Regions from separate parts of the Alteromonas sp. CI.11.F.A3 genome, predicted to be linked through region 1. Evidence: predicted binding sites of a transcription regulator. Region 1 holds the regulator's gene; the other holds the start of a gene.

The links. The regulator FNR, encoded in region 1, switches genes on or off when oxygen is low (the NO sensors DNR and NnrR bind a similar motif). The targets are predictions, from matches to a motif close to TTGATCTAGATCAA.
Region 2: R1T43_RS00450 (OmpW/AlkL family protein) is a predicted target of FNR. The motif match lies at 914-927, and genes of this name have one in related genera.

Annotation. Positions count from the first base shown of each region.
Region 1 is NZ_CP136708.1:2,551,552-2,556,150, reverse strand. Features, by position in the region: gene ttcA (tRNA 2-thiocytidine(32) synthetase TtcA) at 1-913, opposite strand, end outside; gene uspE (universal stress protein UspE) at 1,116-2,039, opposite strand; gene fnr (fumarate/nitrate reduction transcriptional regulator Fnr) at 2,137-2,877, opposite strand; gene R1T43_RS10960 (sulfite exporter TauE/SafE family protein) at 2,927-3,586, opposite strand; gene ccoS (cbb3-type cytochrome oxidase assembly protein CcoS) at 3,573-3,788, opposite strand; gene R1T43_RS10950 (heavy metal translocating P-type ATPase) at 3,790-4,599, opposite strand, start outside.
Region 2 is NZ_CP136708.1:108,219-112,817, reverse strand. Features, by position in the region: gene hemF (oxygen-dependent coproporphyrinogen oxidase) at 1-875, shown strand, start outside; gene R1T43_RS00450 (OmpW/AlkL family protein) at 1,041-1,715, shown strand; gene R1T43_RS00445 (group II truncated hemoglobin) at 1,817-2,248, opposite strand; gene aroE (shikimate dehydrogenase) at 2,274-3,101, shown strand; gene R1T43_RS00435 (gamma carbonic anhydrase family protein) at 3,129-3,665, opposite strand; rRNA gene R1T43_RS00430 (16S ribosomal RNA) at 4,306-4,599, shown strand, end outside.

The sequences.
Region 1 (4,599 bases):
GAACCGTGTCGTCAGTAGGCTCACTGGGTGACTCAAAGCTGGGTGGATCGAAACCAATATCACCATCTTCCACTGGACCGTTCTGTGTAGAGATGCCTTTAAAGTCGTGCAAATTCTTATCGACCAGATGCGAAGGCGCTACATTTTGAAGCGCACTGAACATAGACTCAATACGCCCAGGGAAACGGCGATCCCAATCTTGTAGCATGGCCTTAACGTTCTGACGCTGCAAATTCTCTTGAGAGCCGCACAAATTGCAAGGAATGATTGGAAATTCTACGGCATCAGAATAACGCTGAATGTCTTTTTCAGTGCAATAGGCAAGAGGTCTTATCACAATATGCTCGCCATTATCGCTTACCAACTTCGGTGGCATTGATTTAAGCTTACCGCCATGAAACATGTTCAAAAAGAAGGTTTCTAGCATGTCATCACGGTGGTGACCGAGTGCAATTTTAGTGGCGCCTAATTTTTTTGCCGTGCTGTATAAAATGCCGCGACGTAATCGCGAACAAAGTGAGCACGTGGTTTTACCTTCTGGCACTTTATCCATAACAATAGAGTAGGTGTCTTCTTCTACGATTTTGTACTCTACCCCCACACTTTCAAGGTATTCAGGAAGTACGTGCTCTGGAAATCCTGGCTGCTTTTGATCGAGGTTAACCGCAATAATGTCAAAATGAATTGGCGCAATGCGCTTTAAAAACATAAGAATATCAAGCATAGCGTAACTGTCTTTACCGCCAGACAAGCACACCATGACTTTATCGTTGTTTTCAATCATGCCGAAATCAGCAATCGCTTTGCCTACATTTCGACGAAGTCGCTTTTGTAGCTTGTTAAAGCTGTATTTTTGTTTATTTTGAGACGCGGTTAACGGAGCGTCCGCACGGTTTGTGCCTGCACTGGTCATATCAATAGCTTGGTTACTGCGAAAAAAACCATTATACAGTAATCAAGTAAAATTGAATGTGTGAGGTTAAGATTTTTTGTATCTTGTTGGCACGGGCTGCTACAAAATGCCAATAGCGCTAAAGGCTAAAACCAATAGCGCTTCAAGCTACAAAGCTACGCTAGCGAACCGTGCCAACAGACTGTGTTTAAATGTTTATCTATTAGCGTGAAAGAGGCGAAATAAAGCCGTCTGGTTTTATTGCCAGTACATCACACACCAGCTCATCTATAACATGTTCAGCAGTGTTACCTATAAGGGCCGCAGAAATACCAACTCGGCCAACCGTGCCTATGATCACCAGTTCGGCATCTATATCTTTGGCTATTCTTGGAATCACTTTTTCAGGTAGGCCTTCTTTAACGTAACAGCGCTCACTATCAATAGCATACTTTTCGCTGTGTTTGTTCATCTCAAGTTCGTGATGGTGCTTTACTGCGTTGTTGTACGTATCAGGGTCGAACTCCGGAACTTCAATCGCGATATTAAGCGGTGTAGCAGGATAGCTGTTAACCAAATTTACGTTGCCACTGAGTAGCGCGGCATAATCGTTAGCAATGACTGTGATTTTGTCGTTGAGTAGCGCATGTTCGTCGTCTTCACTGCCTACATTGACTGCCGCAATAATTTCACCATTGTCGGGCCATTCATGGTCTTTTACCAACAATACGGGGGAGGGACATTTTCTAAGTAGGTGCCAGTCTGTTGGAGTGAAAATAACAGAAGCTAAATCGTCATGGCGTTTGGTTGCTTTAACAACCAAGTCTATATTGTTATCTATTACATAATGCACCACAGCTTCAAAGGCGCGGTTGTTCCATTCAACAACAATATCGGTTTTTTCAAACCCTAAATCGCTAAGGGTTTTACGTAACCAACCCGCATGTTCCTTAGTGACCGCATCGCGCATTGCTTCGCGATCATCAGGGCTGAGCATGGTAGTCATATCATAAGATAAATCGTAAACCACCAGCATGGCGGTGACAGAAGCCCCTGTCTTTTTGGCAAGTTCGTATGCACGGCTAAGCGCAGGTTGAGTATCTCTATCGGCTTCAATGACCGCTAAAATACGTTCATACTTAATCATAACCCCTCCAAACATCGTTAGAATTTTGGTTGCTACAATTTAAGTGTAATACCTATTTGCTATTACGTAACTTGTTTTAGATCAAAAGCTTTGAAGATTAGCTATTACAGGCAATATTAGGTGCAACCACAGACGATAAACGTCGTGACATCTCATCAAAATCTAAAATAGTAATGAGTTTACCGTCCACCTGAATAATATTTTCTTTTTGAAAACGGCTTAGTAGGCGACTAATGGTTTCAATAGTTAAACCAAGGTAGTTTCCGATTTCATTTCGCGTCATCGTAAGGTGAAATTCTTTGTTTGAAAATCCACGCTCTTCGAAACGTTGAGAAAGCTGTGAGAGGAAATACAATAGGCGTTCTTCTGCTGAGCGCTTATTAAGCAACATCATGAGGTCATGATCTTGTTTAATTTCCGCACTCATAAAACTCATTATTTGATGTCTTAACTTGGGGAACTGAACTGACATCTCGTCTAGGGTTTCATACGGTAATTCGCACACCATCGCAGTTTCTAATGCCTGAGCATAACTTTGGTGCTTGTTTTCCCGTAATGCGTCAAAGCCGATAATATCGCCAGGAAAGTGAAAACCTGTAATCTGCTCTTCACCATCTGAGTTGGTGACGAAAGACTTAAAAGAGCCGGTGCGTACTGCGTAAAGAGAGTTAAATGTATCTCCCGACTTTACCAGTAAATCACTCTTGTGAAGGGGTTTCTTTCGCTCAATAATATCATCTAAAGATTCAATCTCAGTCTTGTTTAGCGCAACGGGCAAACATAAGTGACTGAAACTGCAATTTTGACAATGAATTGAGAATTGGCTTCCTTTGCTCATAGGTTCAAACTATAAATAGGGTCGACTTAATATAATCTTACTCTTTTGTTTATGAAATTGCTGCATAAATTAAAAAGAGCGCGTAAATAGCCAATATTCCTGAAAAGCATTGCCTTACCACGGGGTGCCTAAAACCGGCTATAAGGTACTGACTACCTGCACTGGCCGCTAGCAAGGTGGGCAGGGTGCCTAACCCGAAAAAGAGCATAATAGCTGCGCCATCAATGGCAGAGCCTGATGCTAATGACCATGTAAGTGTTGAATAAACCAGTCCGCAGGGAAGCCAGCCCCATATAAAACCGTACGGGAGCGCATAGACTGGACTTTTGAACGGTAGGAAGCGTTTAGATAAGGGCTGAATAGCTTTAAATAATCCGCGCCCCATTGCTTCAATGTAATTTAAGCCTTGCCACCACTTACCTAAATAACACGCTAAAAGCAGCAGCATAATGCCACTAATTAAAGACAAAACGGGTTTAGCAATTGGCACAAATTCGGTGGCCATTTGGCCAACAGCGCCTGTAATAGCACCGGCTAACGTATAACTGAGGATACGGCCAAAATTATAAGCAAGGGTGTAGGGCAAAGCGGCTTCATTACTTGGTGTTACTGTGCGTAGTGCAGCAACTATGCCGCCACACATACCCACACAGTGCACGCCGCCAGCAATGCCAATGAAAAAGGCAGAGAATATATTAATCTCTGTCATTGGTTTCTTTGCGTTGTTGCAATTGCTTACGTTGCTCGGCTAGTTTCTTTTCATCACCTGACAAATCATCATCAAACAAAATGCTATAGCCCTGTCTATCAAGGTCTTCAAACTGATTGGTTTTTACCGCCCAGAAAAAGATAACCAGCGCCAACGCAACAATGATGATAGCGATGGGAATTAATACGTAAATGATACTCATATTATTTACTTAATAACCTAGTTGAATTGGTGACCACAATAATACTACTGAGTGACATGCCAACCACGGCCATCCAGGGAGAGAGTAACCCTGACACCGCAAAGGGGAGAATAATAATATTGTAACCTACCGACCATGCGATGTTTTGCTGAATTTTGCGTTTTGCTTGTTGGGCCACTGAAAATAAGGTGGGGACAGACAGTAGACTGTCGCCTAGCAAAATAACATCGGCAGCCGTTTTCGCTACATCGGTGGCGTTTCCTACGGCAACTGCCACATCTGCGCTAGCAAGAACAGGGGCATCATTTATACCGTCGCCCATCATCATGACTTTGCGACCTTGCTTTTGCAAAGTGTGCACTTGAGAATACTTTTGCTCCGGCGACAAGCCACCTTTTGCTATATGAATAGGTAAACTGGCAGTAAGTGTATCAACGTTTTTCTGTGTATCGCCACTTAGTACTACGAGTTGATGTTCATCCAGTGCGGTGAGTGTGGCTAAAGCATCTTGACGCAAACTATCATTTACGCAGAACGCGGCCATTAATACGCCATCGGCACACAAAAACACGTTTGCCGGTATGTCTACTTTTGCGGTGGTTGATAAGTTACAAAATACGGCTGACCCCATGGTGAAAGCCACATTGTTAATCTCACCACTAATGCCGCCACCAGGTGTAACCGTAAATCCATTAATTTTATTAGGTGGGGTTTTGTTCTGTGACTTAACAGCTTCGTTATCGAAGGCACGAGCAATAGGGTGTTCAGAACGAGACTCTAACAAAGCGGTAAGCGCCATTACCTGCACCGG
Region 2 (4,599 bases), 2.2 Mb from region 1:
AAGCGTATTTACTGTCATTACAGGATAACATTTGCCAAACCCTTGAGCTCGCCGATGGTAAAGGGCTGTTCAAAGAAGATTCGTGGGTTCGCGAAGAAGGCGGTGGTGGTCGTTCTCGTGTTATCAAAAACGGTGCTGTGATAGAGCAGGGTGGAGTGAACTTTTCTCACGTGTTTGGTAGCCAGATGCCTGCGTCAGCCACGGCTAACCGCCCTGAACTGGCCGGTAGAAACTTTCAAGCCATGGGTGTCTCGTTGGTTATTCACCCACATAACCCTTATATTCCAACATCTCATGCGAACGTGCGCTTTTTTATCGCCGAAAAAGATGGTGAAGCACCTATTTGGTGGTTTGGTGGTGGGTTCGATTTAACCCCGTTTTACCCCTTTAAAGACGACGTAGTGCATTGGCACAATACCGCTAAGAAGTTATGCGCTCCCTTTGGTGAAGACGTGTATGGGAAATATAAGAAATGGTGCGATGACTATTTCTTCTTAAAGCATCGAAATGAAACCCGCGGTGTAGGTGGTTTGTTCTTTGACGATTTAAACGATTGGGGTTTTGAAACGTCATTCGACTTTATGCAAGCGGTAGGAAATGGTTTCGTTGATGCTTATGTTCCTATTGTAGAAAAGCGCAAGAGTACGTCGTACGGCGAAAGAGAGCGTGACTTTCAGCTATATCGCCGCGGTCGCTACGTAGAATTTAACTTGGTATTCGATAGAGGCACCTTGTTTGGACTTCAAACGGGAGGCAGAACCGAATCAATCTTGATGTCTATGCCACCACTTGCCCGATGGGAGTATTGCTATACGCCAGCGCCGGGTAGTGCGGAAGCAAAACTAACCGACTGGCTTCAGCCTACAAACTGGTAATATCTTGCACCATGGTTTCTCCCTGTGGTGCCAATCTCTTGATCCACATCAAATTCCCTCATTGCCAAGGTATATAGCTAGATTCCACCTTGCGCTGGATCAAAGGATTTTCTTTTTAAACGTTTACAGTGTCGTCATTATCATTAAACACATGAGAGACACACAATGCGTACACACACACTTTCAGCCATATGTATTTCTTTAGCGCTTGCCGCCCCTTTTGCTTCAGCTCATGAAAAGGGTGACTGGTTAGTTCGTGGCGGATTAACAACAGTAGCGCCCGACGAGTCAACCTCAAACATCATTGCAGGTGGTAGCGATTTAGGTGTAGCACTGACTATCGATAATGATACCCAGTTGGGATTAAACGTTGCCTATTTCATTACCGACAATATCAATGTTGAATTATTGGCCGCAACACCGTTTACTCACGACGTGAATTTTTCGGTAAGCGATCCACTAGGTACAGGTAACACATTGGGAGAGGTCACGCACTTACCCCCTACTATTACCGTTAACTACTACTTCAACGACGCAAACTCAGCGTTTCAGCCATATGTTGGGGCGGGTTTAAACTATACCTTTATCTTTGATGAATCATTTACTGCTGCAAATAAGGAAGCGGGGCTTGATGATTTATCTTTAGATAACTCTGTAGGCATTTCTGCACAAGTAGGGATGGACTATCAAATAGATAAAGAGTGGCATGTAAATGCGTCAGTACGTTACATCGATATTAATACCGAGGCGTCATTTACCGTAGTTGGTGCAGAAGGTAGCGTAAACGATATTGATATCGACCCTTGGGTTTATACCTTGTCAGTAGGTTACACATTCTAAGGTTCGTTTAATAAGGTAAGTTGCCTTAAACAAGCAGCTTAGCAAGGCGTAAAACCTTATATCGTAATCTGAAGCGTTCCGTAATTTAACGGAGCGCTTTTTTATTTACTATTAATCATATGTTCGGCAAGTTGATCGAGTGCATTAAGAAGTTGCTGTGCGAGGGGGAGGTCATCAACAGTCTCGTGCATGGCTTTGCGCATACAATACATCCACTGGTCTTTTAATTCTGGTGTAACACTAAAAGAAAGATGCCGTGAGCGTAATCGTGGGTGGCCATATTGTTGCTGATAGGTGTCAGGTCCGCCTAACCACAAACTTAAATAAAGAAAAAACACTTCTCTAATTCTATCTGTTGGCTGAGGATGAATGGCGTAAAGCTCCTTCGCAATAGGATCATCACGCATATTGTCATAAAAGCGGTTTGCCAAAAGGCGTACCTGATCTTCTCCACCTATACGGTAATATGGTGTAGTCTCTGACACAGCAGGTTTTTCCTTTCGTATCGATTTAAAGAAGTTAGACATTCCCATGACAGACAGCCTTATTAATAATCCAATGAAAAAGTTTGCCGTTTTCGGTAACCCTATAGTTCAGAGTCTATCACCAACTATTCATGAAATGTTCGCTAAGCAATGTGGCGAGCAAATTAGTTACGAAAAAATCCTTGCGCCAGAAGATGGTTTTACGCCTGAAGCGAAGGCATTCCTAGCGCAACCAGACGCTATAGGTTGTAACGTTACTATGCCGTTTAAACAAGATGCCTTTGCCCTTGCCAACGTAGACGACCAGGCTGCGTTAGACGCAAAAGCAGTTAACACCTTAATGAAGCGCAGCGATGGCACTGTTGCAGGTTTTAATACCGACGGGGTGGGGCTGGTGAATGATTTACTTAACCACGGCGTACAGCTAAAAAATAAACGTGTGCTATTAATAGGTGCCGGTGGAGCAGCAAGAGGCGTGATAGCGCCACTTATTGCTTCAGGCATAGCGTCGTTACATCTTACTAACAGGACAAAGGCTAAAGCAGAAATAGTGGCAAGTGAAACGGGCGGAGGAAAGGTTAAGGTTGTTGGTATAGAAGACTGCGATACAGTAGCCCCACATATTATTATCAATTCAACCGCAGCGAGTTTAAGTGAAACACTGCCTTTTGATATGAACGCTACGCTATTTGCAGAATGTGAAACAGCGTATGACATGGTTTATCGTGCAGAGCCTACTTACTTTATGCAGCAAGCATTATCATTAGGTGCTTCACGGGTACTTGATGGTTTGGGTATGCTGGTGGAACAGGCTGCTGCATCATTTACGATATGGACAGGTTACAAACCACAGACCAGTGCGGTAATTGATGTATTACGTAGTCAGTTAAAGGCAAAGTAATCGAGACTCATATAAATAAGCAGGCTGTTAAGCCTGCTCTTCTCTATATTCATCTTTTAGTTTTACGTAGTTCAATGCTGATTGTTTAAGAAAGGCTGTCTCGCTTTCTTTTAATGGGCGTTTCTTAACGGCAGGGTTCCCTACATATAAGTAACCACTTTCAAGTCGCTTATTCGGTGGTATTAATGCACCGGCTCCAATAAAGACATCGTCCTCAACAATAACGCCGTCCATAACAATAGCGCCCATCCCTACCAAAATACGATTTCCAAGCACACAGCCATGAAGCATACATTTATGGCCCACAGTAACATCGTCACCAATAACAAGTGGAAAACCGTCTGGGTTGGACACAGATTTACGAGATACATGTAACACACTGCCATCTTGAATATTGCTGCGTGCACCAATCGAAATATGATTAACATCTCCACGAGCAGCAACTAATGGCCAGATACTGGCATCGTCGCCTAGGGTAACGTCGCCAACGATAACGGCAGACTCATCTATATAACAGCGATCACCGAGTGTGGGAGACGTTGATTGATAGGTTCTAATTGTCAAAATTGCACCTTTATACATAAATTCATCAATAGTGATTGCATTAAAACAGAGAACAGGGGGAAAGAACCAACCTTATTCCACCATTATTTCAGTAAAAGGTGGCAAGGTGAGAAAGCGGTTATCAGTAAAAAACCGAAATTATGTGCGATTTATAGGCTGTGCGGTTGGTATTTTAAGCAGTTAAACGAAATGTGACACTTTTTTTAAAACAGAGGTTGACGCAGGCTCAGAAATCTCTAGAATGCGCATCCGCTTCGACAGGAAAGTGAAATAACTTACACTGACAAAGCAAGTCACTACTTACCTTAAAGGTCAAGTGTGACGGGGTTTTAAAGAAAACGCTCCAGAAAATAAAATTTCAAAAAGTGTTGACACTGAAAACTTCAAGCGTATAATACGCACCTCGCTCAAGCAGAGTGAGTCACGAAGAAGCAACGGCTTCTAGTGAATTGCGACAACCAAGGTTGTCCGCTAGCAAGAGAAGATGAATCAACTGAGAGTAATGTTGGTCCTCCTTGCGCAGAAGTCACGACAAAAAGCGTCGAGATTCTGCACTATGTTCTTTAACAATTTAGACAAGACAATCTGTGTGGGCACTCATTAAGAGTGTCACACAACGACGATTCATATTCGATATATTTAATTGAAGAGTTTGATCATGGCTCAGATTGAACGCTGGCGGCAGGCCTAACACATGCAAGTCGAACGGAAACATGTCTAGCTTGCTAGATGATGTCGAGTGGCGGACGGGTGAGTAATGCTTGGGAACTTGCCTTTGCGAGGGGGATAACAGTTGGAAACGACTGCTAATACCGCATAATGTCTTCGGACCAAACGGGGCTTAGGCTCCGGCGCAAAGAGAGGCCCAAGTGAGATTAGCTAGTTGGTGAGGTAAAGGCTCACCAAGGCAACGATCTCTAGCTGTTCTGAGAGG